3 regions of the Anaerocolumna chitinilytica genome follow, and region 3 is predicted to be linked to each of the others. Evidence: riboswitches for the same ligand, from Rfam matches in the RefSeq annotation. Region 3 holds a riboswitch; each other region holds the start of a gene.

Region 1 (3,207 bases), 2.5 Mb from region 3:
ATTATCACTATGCCGAAGTTCTTAATTAACTCCCAGCTAAAGTGTCCATTAGTACCCTGTAGGTGCCAAGCATGCTTAAAATCAAGGGGAGTGAAAGATTTTTCTTTCACTCATTCTCCCCCTTCTATGTATCTGTTAGTATTTACATAGCAGCCCAATATTCTGAGAGCCGCAGCCAATCGTCCATATTACGATATAATCCCCCCGCTTAACCTGTCCCCGTTCAATTGCTTCATACAAGGTAATAAAGGGACTGCTGGTTCCGGTGTAGCCATATTCATCCCCAATATAAAGGCTATGGTCCTCATCTATACCAAAATTCTCCCTTATCTTGCGAATGTTTATAAGTGCATACTGAGAAAAACAAAACATACGGATATCATCTTTGCTAAGTCCGTTTCGAGTTAAAAGCTTACTTATACTTTCTCCTGCGGAAGCAGGAACATCTTCTGTAGGCGGAACAAATTTGATTAACATATCTTTCTTATTGTCCGTTCGAAAGATATTGGAAAAACCGCAGCCGGGAAATAATGCCACATCAACCCCTTCTGATTTGACTGTACATACAGAATCCAGGACACCGGCATCTTCTGCTGTCTTTTCCAAGATCACAGCACAGGCAGCATCACCGTAATGTCCATATAGATTCTCTTCTTCTTCATTAATCATCATATTAATATAGTCACAGCCTATCAGTAAGGCTTTCGAGACATGAGGCGTTAGAGCCATATATTTTGCAGTCTGCTCAAAAGCCAGCGCCATACCGCAGCAATTGGAATTGACATCATAGCAGATGCACTCATTCTTTCCTCCGATCGCGTTATGTATCTTGATGGAAGTAGGCGGTGCCGTATATTCCGGAAGCTGGCTGGATAAGATAATCATGTCCATATCAGCACCTGTAAGACCAGTCTTTTCCATAAGCTTGTTAACTGCCTGAAGAGAAATCGTCAGAGTATTTTCATTTTCATTTTCAAATAAAAACCGCTTCTCTCTCCCGATAACATCCCTTAAAAAATGCTCAACCTCCTTACCTCTCTTACGAAAATGCTCCAGATAGGGTTCATTATCCACCACCTTATTTCCATGACTTACCGCGATATCCCTTATTTTAACCTGCACCATATAACCGTCTCCCTCTGATGTATTTTTTATTTTATATCAAAGTCTTCAATACCGGCTTCTTTGGCGAGTCTTTTAACCTGCATTGCAAGAATTGCACTATCCTGCATACGAAAAACTACTTTTTTAAAGCCTGTCTGCTTATACAGAACAAAAAATCCTTTTAACTTCTCCTGTTTATCCGGTGTAATTACTCCCATATTTCTGGCATCCAGTTCCAGGCTTACCTGGGAAGGGTTGATTTTTCTTACAGCCTGTCCATAGGCCTCACCAAAGCTTGCTATATCCTCATCTCCGAATTTCCCATCTAGAACGATCTTTAAAACATCTCCTGATACGGTAATACTGAATTTCTCCATACTCGCTCTCCTTCTCTTTCCGTGTATGAAAAGACCCTTATCCCAGTGAAATAAAAAAATCCATGGCAAAGCCATGGATTAATACCTTCATGGTAACCCGGCTGCCATAACTTCTGTCTTAGGCCCGAAGCTTTGCGTCCCTGTCTTTCGGCAGGTTTGCCTTTTTCATTCAGTCTTTTCATTTCATTTATAATATATTGTATGACATTTTCTACTTTTCTACCATACTCTACTATTATAGGTTTTATTTTACATTTTTTCAAGTATTTCCTAAATTAATTCATAATATTTACATATATTTTATTAATATTCGTTATAAAACTATGTTACAGTCCGTACTTTCTTACATATTCTACCATATGCCCTATATTCCCTTCTCCGGCAAACCGTCCGGAATCGAAAAAGTTCTCACTGCTGTCCAGCCAAACCAGAGGGTTGGTTTCTTCCGCTAACTCTACCGCATGTTTAAGATATCCCCCATAGACTTCCACACAACATTTATCTTTATAATAAGTAAAATCCATAAAATGATAGAGGGTAATATCACTGCCCTGAATACCGGTTTCTTCATATAATTCCCTGTAGGCTGCATGAAGGCCGTCTTCTTCCTTTTCGATTTTTCCGCCGACAAGATTATAAAGTCCTAAATAAGGTTCTTTCCTTCTTTTACAGAAAAGAATCTTACTTCTATCTTCACTATATACCAAGATACAATTAAACCCTTGCATTCTTATTCCTTCTTTCTCTGATATTAAAAATATTGCCAAGTTCCTAGTACAAGCGAATTCATGTACGCCTGTACTTACAAACCTGGCAATGAGTATTAATGACTATCTATTATATTACTTGATACTGTGCAGTACTTCCAGTACCTTTGTCTTGATTTCTGTTAATTTATCCTCTGCTTTCTCAGCAGTATCTGCTTTGGTATAAATATAAAGCTTGATTTTAGGCTCGGTTCCGGAGGGCCTCAAGGAATACCAGCAGCCGTCATCAAAAGCGAACTCTACCGCATCTGTCTTTTCAATCTCAACAGCACTCTTCTCACCGGTCAGCACGTTCGTAGACTCCGAGGTCAGATAATCTGTAACTTTGATTAGATTGGAACTTCCAATTGAGCCTGCATTGTTCTTACGATATTCTACCATCATCCGCTTAATTCTCTCCTGGCCTTCGATGCCTTCCAGTACGATGGAGATGGTGTCTTCACGGTAGTAACCGTATTTCTCATAGAGCTCATTCAGGACATCAATTAAAGTCTTGCCTTGTTTTTTATAGTACCCAGCCATTTCTGCTAAGATAAGTGTTGCACCGACTCCGTCTTTGTCTCTGAGGTAACTGCCGACATTGTAGCCGATACTTTCTTCATAACCAAAGATATAAGTATATTCCTTGGTATTATCCCATTCATTCGAAAGTGCGCAGATGTTCTTAAAGCCTGTAAGTACATTAAACATCTTAACTCCGTACTCTTTTGCAATAGCACTTCCCATCTCACCGGTTACAATGGATTTTACCATGGCTGCATTATTAGGAAGGGTTCCCTTTTCTGTCATAGAAGTTAACAGGTAGTTGATAATCAGAACCCCTACCTGATTGCCGTTTAAAGCTTCGATTTTACCATTCTGTACCACTTCAACAGCAAGTCTGTCACAATCCGGGTCGGTAGCAATAAGCACATCCGCACCCACCTTAAGTGCCAGTTCCTCACTTAAAGCAAAAGCTG
Region 2 (3,207 bases), 1.9 Mb from region 3:
ATCCCCTCCGATACGACCGATAATCTCTCCGAAGAAAATACTTTTAATTTTGTCCATAATATATACTAATATATTGTCCCCGGTTAAATGTCCGTAATTATCATTGACATGTTTAAAATCGTCAATATCTATCATCATTAAAATATGCTTGGAATTTCGATTGCGTTTTAAGTATTCATCAATAATTTCTTTTGTTGTAACTTTATTATACACACCTGTCAGCAAATCTCTCTTAGCCTTATATTCCAGTTTTTGCAGTTCCTTTTTATGCAGGTCAATATTTACCACTTTACCAATGACACTGATTGGTTCCTTATTCTCATCATAGATAGTCTTTCCCCTGATATGACACCAGACATACTCATTATTTGCATTTTTTATACGAAACTCCGCTTCCATCATTTCTTTTCCGCTTTTAAGAGTTCTTGCAAAAAGTTTGAGGTCCTGGCAGTCCTCCGGATGAACCATATTCTTATTGTACAGCTCTACCACTGAAAAATCTTCAATTACAGGTGTTCGTCCATAAACTTCCGTATATTTGTCCGCAAATTTCATAACATCTTTGTCAACCTTATATTCAAAAAGAATATCATTGGATATCTCGGCAGCAATTCGATATCTTTCCTCCTCCAGGGAAAGCTTATTCTGCATTTCTTTAAAATTAGTAATGTTTAATAAAACCGCAGAAAAGGCCTTTTCACCTTCGCGGGTTAAGGTAAAATTGCCATCCAAAAGTACATTAATAATATCACCGCTCCGGGTAATCATTTTAACTTCTATCTGCCGATAGGAGCCGTTTACAAACTGCTCTTTCAGCACTTTTATTTTCTCCTGATCCTCATCACAAACAAAGGATAAAAAACAATTATCATATTCTGTTTCAAACTCATACCTTTTATAACCAAAAATCTCATAAAACTTTGGATTAGCATACGTGACCTGATATCCTGGTTCCAGCAAAATATTAAGGAATCCTGTATGAACACTTTTGGTAATATAGGACAATTCAGCGGTAGCTTTTCTAACCTGATGATTACAGATTATACTGGAAACAAAACTTACAGTCAAAAAAAGCAACAGAATAAGAATCAATACCACTCCTCCATCTGTTTTTACCACTTCATATAGAGATTGATCATTATTAATTACCAGATTGAAAATCAATAAAACACCTGTCAATGCAGCCAAGCCAAGAGAAATTCCTATGGTGTTATTTAATCTGGGAATTCCTTTTTTCAGAATATAATCGGTTTTATTTTCTTGCATATTCCTCATCACCCTTCCAGATTTGTTTGATAAACTACTGCTTACCTAATACCCAAATCTGTTTCTTTCACAATACGAAATAGAAGGATACACACAAAAAAAGCTCGTTCTTAAAATCGAGCTTAGACTGAAATATATCCTATTTCGTGCAACTGGCTGTCATATCTGCATACAGATTTAGACCCTAAGCTTTGCGTCCTCATCTTTCAATGAGTTTGCCCCTATAAACATAGGTCCATTGTACTATAATTCGTGGAATTTTGCAATTCAAATCATGTACCATAATATTACATATTTCACCTGACTTACCTTCATTTTCCGTTACATAACGGAAATAAAAAAGAAGGAGGCTTAATAAAAACCTCCCTCATTTTGTACAATTTATTTCCAATTTTGAAAAATCACCGTAGCTTCGGTTAGATAATCTTTGCTGATTGTAATCGAAGTGTCATCTGCTGTTTTATATTCATCGGTAATCGGAACCGGATTACAGCCGCCTTTTACAACTTCTACCTGATCCATTGAGAAATGATTTCCGCAGTTCTGGCACACCAGCTCGTCTCCCTCTTGCTTGTAATAGCCTTTTCCGGAAGAATAGCAGACCTGGCAGGTATTAAAGGCTGTCCTAATTGTACCATCCGGAGCTTTTACCGCCAGCACTTCCAATTCAGTACCGTCAATCTTTGCAGGAAAGAACTTAGCTGTTTCCGTAATGTCCTTAACCGGTATAACAATATCACTGTCTGTTACTTTAGCTGCCCTTAATTTATCCGAATCTCCTCCGCTTCCGGCTGGTTTTCCAAAGCTATTGAAGCCAAAGGCAATTGCCAGTATTGCGAGAACAGAGATTGTAAGAATTAAGTATCTCGTCGTATTTGATTTTTTATTCTGTTTGTTCGTCATTCATTGATACCCCTTTTTTATTATTTTTACTTTTATGGTATTTAAAATAATGCTTTTATTTTATCAGTGGAATATGCAGATTGTATGGAGAGAGAAATAAAAAAGGGACTATCATTACAGTCCCTTTAAAGCCATGGCTTTATTTGAGATATTCTTTACCAAGTACCCGCCAATGTGTCAAAGCAGGAAATGGGGAAGGATCCTTCTCATCTTTTATAAGTTTGCACAATTTCACACTTTCTGCAATCATTCCGTTCAAATCATATATCTGATCCCTGCCTGTCTTATTTAATTGCAGTGTCATTGTACAGCCATTTCCAAAAATAACATCAAGCTGCTTCCAGTAATTATCATGGGGAAAATCTGACCTTAGATTTATTATCAGCTTATTCATTACAACAAGACGGCCAAAATCAATCTGAATTTCAGCATCCGGGTCCTCGTTATCTCCCCATGAGGTAAAGGGCCATACACCATGTCCGCAGGTTTCTTTCAGACCATCAATGGTATTCCTTGCGGCAAAGATAGATTCATCCCTTGTTTCTACACTTGCTTTGCAATGAGGAAATACCGTAGATTCATAACGCACATCCAAGGGATTTGTGCTGATATCCCTCTCTTCCTTCCATAACTCAGACGGTTGCACTGAAATATCCAGAATATGATATTCTCCTTCAAATGCCCCTGCAGGATATGGCATTCTATCTTCGCCAAAAGGAATCGGGAATTCAAATCTTCCGCCAATACTATAAACATCCGCCTTTTCAATACTAGCATCCAGCTTTACGCTAAGAAATTGGGGGTTATCCGTATCAATAACAATACGATCTCCATCCTTATACTTGTGAAATAACAAATGATGAATGTGTTCATTATCTTCTTGCTCCATGAAGCATTCATCTTCTTTATTATATAATGCAATCTTAATCATGTAATTCTCCTCTTCCTAAAAGGTAATCATACTCTCCTCTTCATAAATACCGATATTTTGCCGATACACCGAAGGACTCATTCCGGTTACCTTTTTAAACACTCTGG
Region 3 (3,207 bases):
TTTTAAGGTTATTGGTACCGATGAAAATGAAGAGGCTAGGTTAATGATGGTGGAAAGTAACAGTTTCTTTATTGTATCCTTGTTTCAACCTCAATTGAGCTCAACTTATGAACAGCCTCATCCGTTAGTTAATGAATTTTTAAAGCAATCCAGACAATTTAGCGTGGGCATTTGAAATTTGTTTGTGCAGGGAAGAAAGTTTTCAAACGAACCCTGGCCTTAGTGAAAGTGGTATTTAGAGGCTAAAAATAAATCTCAAACTTAAAAAGAAATCTCAAACTTAAAAGAAATCCTGAGTTGTTTTGAATGTCAGTAAACAGCTCAGGATTTTTATATTTAATACAGTATTAAATGTTGTTCAGGTTCATAGCCTTATCTGTCAAACTTTTTGATAAAACAGACACCAACAGCACCGGGACCTGTATAGGTACCAATCGTTACACCAATCTGGAATACGGGATAAGTAACAGGTCTTCCGATTAAGCCTTCAAGCTGTGACTGAACAGCTCTTGTATCCTCTATGGTCGTAGCATTTGCGAGACAGAAGTCATAATCCTCGTAACGTTCGTTATTCTCAGTAAAATACTCTTCCGTCATAGCAAGTATCTTATCCAGAGATTTCTTTCGTCCACGAATATTCGAATAAGGAACTAATTCCGCATCTTTTAACTGTATCATAGGTCTGATATTAAGCATTGTACCGGCAAGAGATGCTACCTTTCCGATACGTCCGCCTTTTGCCAGATATTCCAAGGTGTCAACGGTAAACATAATTCTGGCTGTTTTTTTGATCTCTTCCAGCCGGCTTACGGTATCGTCTAAACTATAACCGGCTTCTTGTAAGTATGCGGCCTGAAGTAACAGAATTCCCTGACCGGCAGTGGCCTGTATAGAGTCTATGATATGTATCTTACTATCGGGGTATTTTTCTATCAGGAGTTCTCTGGCATTTATGGCTGCCTGGTAAGAACCGCTGAACTTCCCCGTAAGACACAGACAGAGAATATCTTTCCCTTTTGTTATCTCCTGTTCAAAGGCATGAAAATAATCCATAATGGAGGGAAGGGAGGTCTTCGGGAATATCTTTTCTGTTGCCAGTTTATGATAGAATTCTTCGTTACTTATCTCTATATTTTCTTTGTAATAATGTTCCAGGTCGAATGTAATATAAAAGGGTACCAGAATGATATGATGTAGATCCAGCAATTCCTTTGGTGTATCGCAGGAAGAATCGCTGAATATCTGATAGTCGTCCATGAGTTTCTCCTTCATTGTGTTAATAGGAATATTATATCGAATCTGAGACTAAAAGTATAGTGGTAAAAATAAATGTTACTGTAGAGCATGGGAATAATTACCTATATTGATGGGCGAAATCTGGGAATTATTGTTTTGACATAATAAGACAAAATTGGTAATATGAGTAATATGGTAAGTTTTACTAATCATATACAATTGTTTTACCGATAAAGGCAAACGCAGCGAAAGCTGCGGACGCAAAGCCATGGGCCTAACCCCTGAAGGGTACGGTAGCCAGGTTACCGAAGATTACCATTACTACTAGGTAATAGTATGCCTGTATCGTTTTTTGCGATCAGGCTTTTTTATATTGTGTCTTGAGGGCACACATTCTAATGGGTGAAGTCGCCGGTCCACTCGGATGTAAGATGTATAAAGCCAATCCAATGATGTTTATCACATATTAAAGTAATCAAACAAAGATGTTCGGGATAAGCTTAGGTCTGGAAACAATCATAAAAAGAATTCTTTTAACCCCTAAATGAGATTTAGAAATACTGTAAATTAATAGTAATGAAGTCTATTTGAAATATCATCATTACTGTTCATAAATAACAATCAAGAAAGGAGATTAATAAATGAGGGAATAGTATAACTATCTACATATACATGCATGCAGAGTCCTAATTGTGGCTGTATAAACCAATAAGTTAGTATATAAAAGATAAATATATGGAGGTGGGGAAAGTGAAACAGCATATTAAAAAACTGTCAATTTTCATTTGCATCATTATGTTATTACAAGTGCTTGATATATATAATTATGTTTTTGCAGAGGGAACGGGTTATTCCGAGGAAAGCGGACAGGAAGAAGAGATTACAGGTTCACTGGACATAGAACCATCAGCAATGGTTCAGGCAGTTACACCTGCTGCTATACAGCTGCAGATGTATAATGTTGACAGAAGCGAAACCAGCAATACAATCTATGCAAATTTCAGAATTATTAATAATGGAGATGAATCGGTAAGTCTTTCTGATTTAAAAATTAGATATTATTACATGCTGGGTGGTGAGATATCCCAGAATTTCTGGTGCGATTGGTCCAGTGCAGGCACTTCAAATGTGAAAGGGACTATTATAAGAAATGACCCTCTTTATCAGGGGGCCGATACCTATGTGGAAATAGGATTTATAGACGGCAGCGGGAGTTTGGGGGCTGGCTCCAATGTTGAGATTAAAACAAGGTTTGCACGAACCGACTGGAATAATTACAAGCAGTCAGATGATTACTCCTTCAACAGTACTTCTACAAATTACCAGGATTGGAGTAAAGCAGTGGTTTATGCCGGTGGAAAAGTAGTTTGGGGTGAAGAACCTAGCATACTGATGCCGCAGATTACTTCAGCTGGTGTTAAGATGTTTAATAATGGGAGAAATGATTCGTCAACTACCATATATCCATGGTTTAAGCTATATAATACCGGAACACTGCCCTTTGACCTGGAAGATGTAAAAATAAGATACTATTACACCATTGATGGGGAAAAGGATCAAAATTTTTGGTGTGACTGGTCAAGTGCTGGAAGTGATAATGTGACGGGCACATTCGTAAAAATTCCCTTTATAGCAAACGGTCTTGATTATTATTATGAACTGGGTTTCAAGCCTGGGAGTGGTTCCTTAATTGCAGGAGACTTTGAAGAGATACAAACAAGATTTGCAAAAAATGACTGGAGCAATTATACGCAATCCAATGATTATTCTTTTAATGCCGGTGCAAGTGATTACACCGAGTGGACGAAGATAGGTGTATATATAAAAGGAAAACTGGTCTGGGGTGAAGGTCTTTTGTTTGGGGTGCCTCAGAATATAAGATCCATTGCAACAGAGAAGGAAATTAATTTATCCTGGGATCCTGTTGAAGGAGCGAAAGGTTTTCAGGTAGAGGTTGATGGGACGATTTTG

The links. Region 3 has a riboswitch for cyclic di-GMP ahead of bsdcttw_RS06400 (fibronectin type III domain-containing protein). Riboswitches for the same ligand answer to the same signal wherever they lie in the genome.
Region 1: it holds a riboswitch for cyclic di-GMP, as region 3 does, so the genes downstream of both, bsdcttw_RS20040 (hypothetical protein) here and bsdcttw_RS06400 (fibronectin type III domain-containing protein) in region 3, are expected to answer to the same signal.
Region 2: it holds a riboswitch for cyclic di-GMP, as region 3 does, so the genes downstream of both, bsdcttw_RS14830 (sensor domain-containing diguanylate cyclase) here and bsdcttw_RS06400 (fibronectin type III domain-containing protein) in region 3, are expected to answer to the same signal.

Annotation. Positions count from the first base shown of each region.
Region 1 covers NZ_AP023368.1:4,591,685-4,594,891, forward strand. The annotation lists gene bsdcttw_RS20035 (3-oxoacyl-[acyl-carrier-protein] synthase III C-terminal domain-containing protein) at 136-1,125, opposite strand; gene bsdcttw_RS20040 (hypothetical protein) at 1,152-1,481, opposite strand; cyclic di-GMP riboswitch class I at 1,570-1,652, opposite strand; gene bsdcttw_RS20045 (NUDIX hydrolase) at 1,808-2,209, opposite strand; gene bsdcttw_RS20050 (phospho-sugar mutase) at 2,324-3,207, opposite strand, start outside.
Region 2 covers NZ_AP023368.1:3,391,112-3,394,318, forward strand. The annotation lists gene bsdcttw_RS14830 (sensor domain-containing diguanylate cyclase) at 1-1,266, opposite strand, end outside; cyclic di-GMP riboswitch class I at 1,411-1,496, opposite strand; gene bsdcttw_RS14835 (DUF2318 domain-containing protein) at 1,648-2,169, opposite strand; gene bsdcttw_RS14840 (carbohydrate-binding protein) at 2,309-3,100, opposite strand; gene bsdcttw_RS14845 (response regulator transcription factor) at 3,116-3,207, opposite strand, start outside.
Region 3 covers NZ_AP023368.1:1,465,671-1,468,877, forward strand. The annotation lists gene bsdcttw_RS06390 (CTP synthase C-terminal region-related (seleno)protein) at 1-175, shown strand, start outside; gene bsdcttw_RS06395 (DegV family protein) at 373-1,257, opposite strand; cyclic di-GMP riboswitch class I at 1,462-1,546, shown strand; gene bsdcttw_RS06400 (fibronectin type III domain-containing protein) at 1,987-3,207, shown strand, end outside.